DNA from 2 places in the Stenotrophomonas sp. FSL W7-1447 genome. Region 1 is predicted to be linked to the other one. Evidence: riboswitches for the same ligand, from Rfam matches in the RefSeq annotation. Region 1 holds a riboswitch; the other holds the start of a gene.

What was found. A riboswitch is a leader RNA that binds a small molecule or an ion and turns the genes downstream of it on or off. The one in region 1 is predicted to bind thiamine pyrophosphate.
Region 2: another riboswitch for thiamine pyrophosphate. It lies ahead of thiC (phosphomethylpyrimidine synthase ThiC); the one in region 1 lies ahead of NSQ78_RS00900 (TonB-dependent siderophore receptor).

What each region holds. Positions count from the first base shown of each region.
Region 1 covers NZ_CP150199.1:219,699-224,070, forward strand. Annotated here, with positions in the region: gene NSQ78_RS00900 (TonB-dependent siderophore receptor) at 1-2,026, opposite strand, end outside; TPP riboswitch at 2,097-2,192, opposite strand; gene NSQ78_RS00905 (phosphotransferase) at 2,302-3,426, opposite strand; gene NSQ78_RS00910 (glycine zipper 2TM domain-containing protein) at 3,552-3,959, opposite strand.
Region 2 covers NZ_CP150199.1:3,830,239-3,834,610, forward strand. Annotated here, with positions in the region: gene thiC (phosphomethylpyrimidine synthase ThiC) at 1-1,674, opposite strand, end outside; TPP riboswitch at 1,757-1,860, opposite strand; gene NSQ78_RS17830 (BCCT family transporter) at 2,126-3,703, shown strand; gene ggt (gamma-glutamyltransferase) at 4,250-4,372, opposite strand, start outside.

The DNA.
Region 1 (4,372 bases):
GCAGGCCCGCATCGAATACCGAGTAGTCCGGTGCGCGCACGCCGCCGTCGGCACGCGCCACGTTGGCACCGGCATAGCGCCAGCCGCCGGTGACATCCAGGCCCTGCACGAACGGCAGCGCGTAGGCCAGGTGCACGCTGGCGCGCAGCTTCGGCACGTTCACCAGCTGATGGCCTTCATAGGCCGGCGTGCCGGTGTCGCGCGCGCGCGCCTGCAGCACGCTGGCGCTGGCCACGATCTGCAGTGCATCGGTCAGCTGCCCGTTGGCGGTCAGCTCCAGGCCAGTGTGGGTTTGCGTGCCTTCCTCGACGAAGGTGTAGCCGACGTCGCTGCTGTCCGGCTTGGCGTACTGGTACGGCTGCGAAATGCGGAACACGGCCGCGCCCAGCGTCAGCGCCTCGACCGGCACGTACTTCACGCCCACTTCCAGCTGCCGCGACTGCACCGACGGCAGGAAGGTGTCGGCATTGCTGGTCCAGAACGGCGCTTCCTGGCCCAGAGAAATGCCGCGCACGTAGCTGGCATAGGCATTGAGCTGGTCGGTGGCCTTCCAAACCACTGCGGTCTGCGGCAGGAAACGCGACAGGCGGCTGTGCCGCTGCGGCGTACCACGCTTGTCGTAGGCACGCTCGTCCAGGCGCACGAAGCGACCGCCGGCCAACCACTGCCAGTCATCACCGAAGCTGATCCGGTCCAGCGCGAAGAACGCGGTCTGGCGGCTGTCCAGGCGTCGTGCGGACGGGCCCGGCATCTTCGGCGACGGCTCGAATACCGGCACCGGCGCATCGTGGATGTTGGTGGTGCCGACGTACTCGTTGACGCTCGGGCGCCTGTCCACGGTGCGGCGGAAGTAGTCGGCACCGACGGTCAGCTGGTGGCCGACGCTACCGGTCTGGAAGCGCCCGCGCAGCTCGGCACGGGCCTGCTGGTTGCGGCGGGTGTCGTCCGGGCTGCGGTAGTCGTAGACGTCATAGTCGCCGTTCGGCGCGAAGTAATTGCCCGGCACGCTGCCATCGGCGCACTGCGTGGCGTAGTAGCAGCCGTAGGCGAAGGCGACGTTGTCATCGATCACCGAGCGGCTGTGGCCGACCGAGACGCGCGACTGCCAGGCGTCATTGAAATCGTAGGTGTGCAGGGCGGTGATGTTGGTGCTGGCGATGTCCACCGGGCGCTGCCACGGCTGGTAACCCAGCAGGTGTTCGCGGTCGACACCGCGCGGCAGGTCGCGCGCGCCCAGCAGCTGGTAGCCGGACACCGAACGCTGCGCGCTGGTCTGGTAGTTCGCATCCACCTCCAGCTTGCCGCGTTCGCCGATCAGCCAGTCGGCGGCCAGCGCGTAGAAGTTGCGGCGGCCATCGGCGTGCTCGACATAGGAATTGCTGGAATCCCACGCGGCATTCAGGCGCAGGCCGAAGCGCGGGGTGATCCAGTGACCGACGTCGACAGCGGCGTAGCGCGATCCTTCCGAATCGGTGCCGAGCGTGGCGGTGCGCACCTCGGCCGGGCGCTTGCCGATGTAGTTGATGATTCCGCCCGGCGCCATCACGCCTGCCGCCAGCCCGGCTTCACCCTTGAGGATCTCCACCGACTGCACGTTCTCCAGCGCCAGGCGTTGTTCGCCGGCGATGGACAGCCCGTTGAAGCGGTAGCCGGTGGCCGCGTCCAGTGCGAAGCCGCGGATGGCGATGTTCTGGTAGTAGCCCACCGGCGCGTAGGCATCACCCAGCGAGGCATCGTTGCTGGCCAGCTCGGACAGCGAGCGCACCTGGCGGCGGTCGAGGTAATCGCGCTCGAGCACGTTCACCGACGCCGGCGTGTCCTTCCACGAACCGCCGCCGAAGGCATTCACGCGCGAGGTATCGGCCTTCGCTTTGCCCGCCTGCACGCGCACCGCCGCCAGTTCGGTCGGCGAGCGTTCGGCACCAGCGGCAGCCGCATCGGTGGTGGACTCGGCCTCGCTGGCATGCAGCGGCAGCGCGGCGCAGAGGGCGAGGGAGAGCAGGGTGGGGCGCAGGCAGTGGTTCATTCGATTCGTCTTCGGACAACAAGGGAGACGAAGCGACGGCGCGCAGGTGCACCGGCCCATGATGGGGGTGTGGCTGCGGCTCAAAGCTCCCTACGCCGGTGCAAACCGGATCAGGTTCCAAGGGACTCTCTCAGCCTGGCAGATCCAGGCACCCCCGCTTCAGGTGACCATTTCACTACAAATGGTACGGATTTGCGAGCCGGCGTCCTTCAGGCTGCGGGGTCAGATCCCTTTCCGCACGAAAGGGATCTGACCCCAACGGTGTCCCAACCGGATCACGCGGCGGCGTGCAGGGCCTGCAGCAGTGCCTGCCCCGGGGCGGTATGGAACCACGCCGGATGGCCCAGCATGAAAGGCTGCCAAGCCACGTCGGCATTCGCGGTCGAGCCGGTGATGCCCTCGAAGTACTCCACTTCGGACAGTGCGAAGTCGAAATGGACCATGGGCAGCAGGTCGGCCAGCAGGTGCACGCGTGCCGCCGACAGCGGCAGTACCTGGCGATAGCCCTCGAGCAGCGCCAGCGCGATGTCGAGGCGCACGGCCTCGCTGCCGCGTTCCAGTTCCAGCCACGCCACCGCGTTGCGCTCGATCGCGGTGGCGAGGTCGAACAGTGCGCTGGTGGGCGAAGCCAGGCCGAAATCCAGCACGGTGCTGACCTGCCCGTCGCGCCACAGCAGGTTGGAGACATGCCAGTCGTTATGCGCCCAGAGCCGTGGCTGGGCGCGCAGGCGCTCGGCCAGCCCGGCGTGCCACGGCAGTACGTCGCGCTGCAGCTGCGCCTCCCAGGGAATGCGCGCGAGATAGCGGGCCAGCCCGGGACGCTCATGCAGTCCTGCCTTGATCGCCGCGATCGGATCGTCGGCGCGGATCAGATCATCGCGCGCGACCAGCACATGGGTGCTGCGCTGGGGCGCATGGTAGCTGGCGGCGGCACGGTGCAGCTGTGCGAGTGCGCGCCCGGCTTCGCGGGCCTGGGCGACATCGGTCAGCAGCGACCACGACACCGCGTCGCGGTACAGGTCATCGCCCACGCCGACGGCGTGCAGTTCAAAGGTCCACTCGCCGTGCTCGACGGCGGTGCGGCCATCGGCCGCTGGCAGCACCTGCACCACCGGTACGCCCGCCGCAGCGAGATGGGCGATGAAACGGTGTTCTTCTTCCAGGCACGTCGCGCTGCGCACGCTGTGGTGATGGCGCTTGACGAACACCGCCCCGTTCGCGCCGCTGACAATGGCGGCAGCCGACAGCGGCCGCGGGCTGTGCCAGCGCGCATGGCTGCCGCTGTCCAGCTGTGGGTAGCGCTGGCGCAGCCACGCGATGTCCGCCGCGCTGATCGGTGGCCAGTCGGCAGCCACCTCGTCGTTGTTGAGGCCCTGCACGCGGTGGGAGGGAGACGTCATGCCGCAGCCCGAGAGGGGAAAGTCACATCCAAGGCTGCGCATTCAACGCCATGAGCGCGGACAACGCAAACGGGCGGGTCACCGACCCGCCCGTCCATGCAGCGGCGTGGAGGATGCCGCGCTGCTTACCAGCCGCGATGGCGGCCGCGGTCGTGGTAGTAGCGGTTGTCGTAGTAGCGCTCGCGCTGCCAGCGGCGGTCGTCGCCGCGGTCGTAGTAACCGCTGCGGTAGTAGCCACGATCGTAGCGGCGGTCGTAGCGGTTGTCGTAGTAGCGATTGTCGTAATAACGACGGTCGCGGCGGTCGGAGGTGGTCAGATTGCCGATCGCGCCGCCGGCCACGGCACCACCGACGGTGGCGGCAGGATCACCGTTGGAGAGCAGGTTGCCGGCCACGCCACCGACCACGGCGCCGACCAGGGTGCGCTTGTCCTTCCTCGACATCGCGCTGGCATCGCTGACCACGGCGACACCGGCCACCAGTGCCAGCGCCATCGCCAGACCACGGAAGCTGAGTGTGGAAGTACTGAGCATGATTCGTTCTCCTGTGAGGTGCATGCCACGCTGGGCAGGGAGGGCGCGGGGCGCCCCGGCTGCCGTGATGTCCACGCTGGCGTTCCAACATTGCCGGAACATTGCCTGGGCCACCGTGCGGCTTGCGCATTCATCTAGCGGCAGGTGGCATGAAGCAAGGCTGAAAGCGGCCTCGGCCGCTCAGCTGGCAGAAAGGGAAAAGGCCACGCGGAGGTGGCCCCTCCCTTCTCTGCCAAGGCGTTGGCATGTCAGACGCCCATCGCCTCTGGGCCTGCCGCGCCGGCTCCCGCGGGGTCTCCTGCTGCGGCTGCAGCACGTCAGGCGCGCCCTGCACCGCATCGCTGCCGAGCGCCAGGCCCTGCCCGCTGGCGGCCCGCGTCCACGGCGACGCGGCTGGCGGCCGGACATGCGCC
Region 2 (4,372 bases), 1.1 Mb from region 1:
GTCATGGAACTCCTTGGCCTTCTCCGGATCCAGGCCCAGGTGGAACTGGTCTTCCCAGCGGAACTCGAAGCGCGCCTTGCTCAGCGCGTTGTCGCGCACCTGCGCGCCCGGATGGCCCTTGGCCAGGTCGGCCGCATGCGCGGCGATGCGGTAGGCCATGATGCCGTCACGCACGTCCTGGCGATTGGGCAGGCCGAGGTGCTCCTTCGGCGTCACGTAGCAGAGCATCGCCGTGCCGAACCAACCAATCATCGCCGCACCGATCGCGCTGGTGATGTGGTCGTAGCCCGGCGCGATATCGGTGGTCAACGGCCCCAGCGTATAGAACGGCGCTTCGCCGCACTCGCGCAGCTGCTTGTCCATGTTCTCCTTGATCAGCTGCATCGGCACGTGGCCAGGGCCTTCGATCATGGTCTGCACGTCGTGCTTCCAGGCGATCTTCGTCAGCTCGCCCAGCGTTTCCAGCTCACCGAACTGCGCGGCATCGTTGGCGTCGGCGATGCAGCCCGGGCGCAGGCCGTCGCCCAGCGAGAAGGTCACGTCGTAGGCCTTCATGATCTCGCAGATGTCTTCGAAGTGCGTGTAGAGGAAGTTCTCCTTGTGGTGTGCCAGGCACCACTTGGCCATGATCGAACCACCGCGGCTGACGATGCCGGTCACCCGCTTGGCGGTGAGCGGCACGTAGCGCAGCAGCACGCCGGCATGGATGGTGAAGTAGTCCACGCCCTGTTCCGCCTGCTCGATCAGCGTGTCGCGGAAAATCTCCCAGGTAAGCGCTTCGGCGCGGCCGTCGACCTTTTCCAGCGCCTGGTAGATCGGCACGGTACCGATCGCCACCGGCGAATTGCGGATGATCCATTCGCGGGTCTCGTGGATGTGCTTGCCGGTGGACAGGTCCATCACCGTGTCACCGCCCCAGCGGATCGCCCACACCAGCTTCTCCACTTCCTCGGCAATGCCCGAGGAAACCGCACTGTTGCCGATGTTGGCATTGATCTTGGTCAGGAAATTGCGACCGATGATCATCGGCTCGCTTTCCGGATGATTGATGTTGTTGGGCAGCACCGCACGGCCGCGCGCGATCTCGTCACGTACGAACTCGGGGGTGATGATCTTCTGGATCGACGCGCCGAACGCCTCGCCCGGATGCTGCTGCAGCAGGCCCGCATCGCGGATGGCGTCCAGCCGCTGGTTCTCGCGGATGGCGACGAATTCCATTTCCGGCGTGATGATGCCGCGGCGCGCGTAGTGCATCTGGGTGACATTGGCGCCTGCGCGGGCACGGCGCGGCAGGCTGCGCGCGGGGAAGCGCACGGCATCGAGCTTGGGGTCATGCTCGCGATCGCGACCGAACGACGAGCTCAGGCCATCGAGCTGTTCGGTATCGCCGCGTTCCTCCACCCAGCTCCGGCGCAGCGCCGGCAGGCCCGAAGACAGGTCGATGCGCACGTCCGGATCGGTGTACGGGCCGGACGTGTCATAGACCGTGACCGGCGCATTCTCTTCGCCACCGAACAGCGTCGGGGTGCGGGTCAACGCGATCTCGCGCATCGGCACCTGCAGATCCGGGCGCGAACCGGGCACGTGGATCTTGCGCGAGCCGGGAATGGGCCGGGTCACGGATTCGGAGAGTTGCTGGGCCTGTTGCTGCAGGGCGGAGAGCTGTGCGTTCATCGGGCATCGTCCAGGGAGGTCAGGGACGAAGCGGCGGCGCACTGCGCACGCGCGCGGACGGTCCTTGGGCGGCGTCCGGGCACGGCGGCACTGCAAAGCTTCCCTACGCCGGTATGAGCCGGATCAGGTTCCAAGGGACTGTCTCAACCGTGGCCAACTGTGGCCGCGGTACCCCCGCTTCTTGGCGTGCATTAGAGCATAGACCGCCCGCCTCCGGCGTTGCCTGCGGGGGCAGATCCGTTTTCCTGCGGGAAGCGGATCTGCCCGTGATCGCTACTCGTTAACAGAACCATGACGTCGCGTTCAGTAACGTGCACGCCCATCGTGTCGCTGCGACCGATGCTTCCCTCGCCGCCCTGCGGCCCCTGCCCGGTCCGTGCTGCACGCCGCCGGCCCCTCGCTGCAAGCTCTGCTCGCTCCCCTCAATCCCCTTGATCGGAGAAGCTCCTTCATGGTGTTTCGCGTTTCCATCGCACTGGTCCTGCTGCTGGTGCTGCTCGCCGGCATCGCCCCCGGCCCCTTCAACGCCGTGGTGCAGAGCATCCTCGGCGAACTCATCCGTGGCATCGGCTGGCTCTACCTGCTGGTGGTGTTCCTGGCCCTGGTGTTCCTGATGTACCTGGCCTTTGGCCGCTTCGGCAATCTGCGCATCGGCGGCGAAGACGCCGAGCCGGAGTTCTCGCGGGCCAGCTGGATGTCGATGCTGTTCGCCGCCGGCATGGGCATCGGCCTGGTGTTCTGGGGCGCCGCCGAGCCCATTTCGCACTTCAGCAAGCCACCGGAGGGACTGGCGCCGGAGAGCATGGACGCTGCGCGTGCGTCGATGCGCTACGCGTTCTTCCATTGGGGCCTGCACCCCTGGGCGATCTACGCGTTGATCGGCCTGGCAATGGCCTGGTTCCAGTTCAACCGCAATGGTCGGGGCCTGGTCAGTGACATGCTGCAGCCGATCATCGGCCGCCACCACCGCGGCGGGATCGGCCGCGTGGTCAACATCGCCGCTGTCGTCGCCACCGCGATCGGCGTCGCCACCACGCTGGGATTCGGCACCATCCAGATCGCCGCGGGCATGGAGCGCGTATTCGGCCTGCACGCCGGCCCCACGCTGCAGCTGGTGATCATCGCAGTGGCCTTCGTGCTGTACATGGCCTCCACGCTCAGCGGTGTCGACCGCGGCGTCAAATGGCTGTCCAACTTCAACCTGGCCCTGGCGGCCGTGCTGTTGCTGCTGGTGCTGGTGCTGGGCCCGACCGGCGCGATCTTCAACACGTTCACCACCACGCTCGGCTCCTACCTCAACCAGCTGGTGACGATGAGCCTGCGCATGTCGCCGTTCTCATCCAGCACCTGGGTGGCCGACTGGACGATCTTCTACTGGGCCTGGTGGATTTCCTGGGCACCGTTCGTCGGTTCGTTCATCGCGCGCATTTCGCGCGGGCGCAGCGTGCGCGAGTTCATGATCGGCGTGGTGCTGGCCCCGACGCTGCTGGGCTTCTTCTGGTTCTCGGTGTTCGGCGGCACCGCAATCTGGATGCAGATCTTCGGCCAGGCCGACCTGGTGCAGGCACTGGGCAATGGCTACGAGACGGTGCTGTTCACGATGTTCGACAGCATGCCGCTGCCGTTGCTGCTGTCGTGCATCGCGCTGGTGCTGTTGATGATCTTCTTCGTGACGTCGGCCGACTCGGCGGTACTGGTGCTGGCCAGCATGTCCACCGATGAAGCCGGTGACCCACCGTCCAAGCGCAAGCTGGCCTGGGGAGTGGGCGTGGCGCTGATTGCCGGTGCACTGCTGCTGGCCGGTGGACTGGATGCGCTGCAGGGCATGATCACGATCGCGGCGTTGCCGTTCGCGCTGCTGATGGTGCTGGTGATGGTGTCGCTGTACCGGGTACTGGACCAGGAATACACGCGTGAGCGACGCCAGGCGCAGCGTCAGCGACACATGATCGATGCGTGGATCGCACGCGAGATGGCAGCGCAGGAGGAGACGCAGGCGGAGGCCGCGCGCGCGCAGGATCGGGATTGAGGGGGTTTTGCAGCCTGCGGCTGCACTGCTTTTCTCAAGCAACGGCAACAACAACTTCAAAAGCGGCTCCGGGTTTCTGCTGGTTGGGTGGGGCGGTGTGGGTGGGCTGGACACGCCGTGAACCCATCCATGGGGGCTCGATGGCGCCATCCATGGCGCCAACGGTCCTGCCCACCCACACCGCCCCACCCCCGATAGTTTCCCGGTAACGGTTGGTTTTCCACGCTTTGCGTGGAAGATGTGTATCGGAAAACAAGAAGGGGTCGGATCCGTTTTCCTGCGGAAAACGGATCCGACCCCAACCATCAGCACGCGGCTGTTGCTGTTGCTTTTGATCTTCTTTTTTCTTCCTGCGGTGGCGGCCGCAGAAAACTGTCAGAGGCCGGGTGGGTGGGCTGGGCGGGGGTGTCAGCCGCATGGATGCGGCTGCCAAGGCTACAAGGACGTACTTGCGGCGTCCCCCGAACAGCCTACCCACCCGGCCCAACAAGCTATTCCGCTTCTGAACCCACCGCAGAGGGGGCTCAGCCCGTTGGCCGGGAAACCTCAATACCCCGCCGCCTGCCCGTCCTTGCGGCTCTCCGAAGCCCCGTAATAAACCCCGGTCTCGGGATCGCGCATGATCGCCTGGTACCCACCATACGGACCATCGGCGAACACGATGCGATG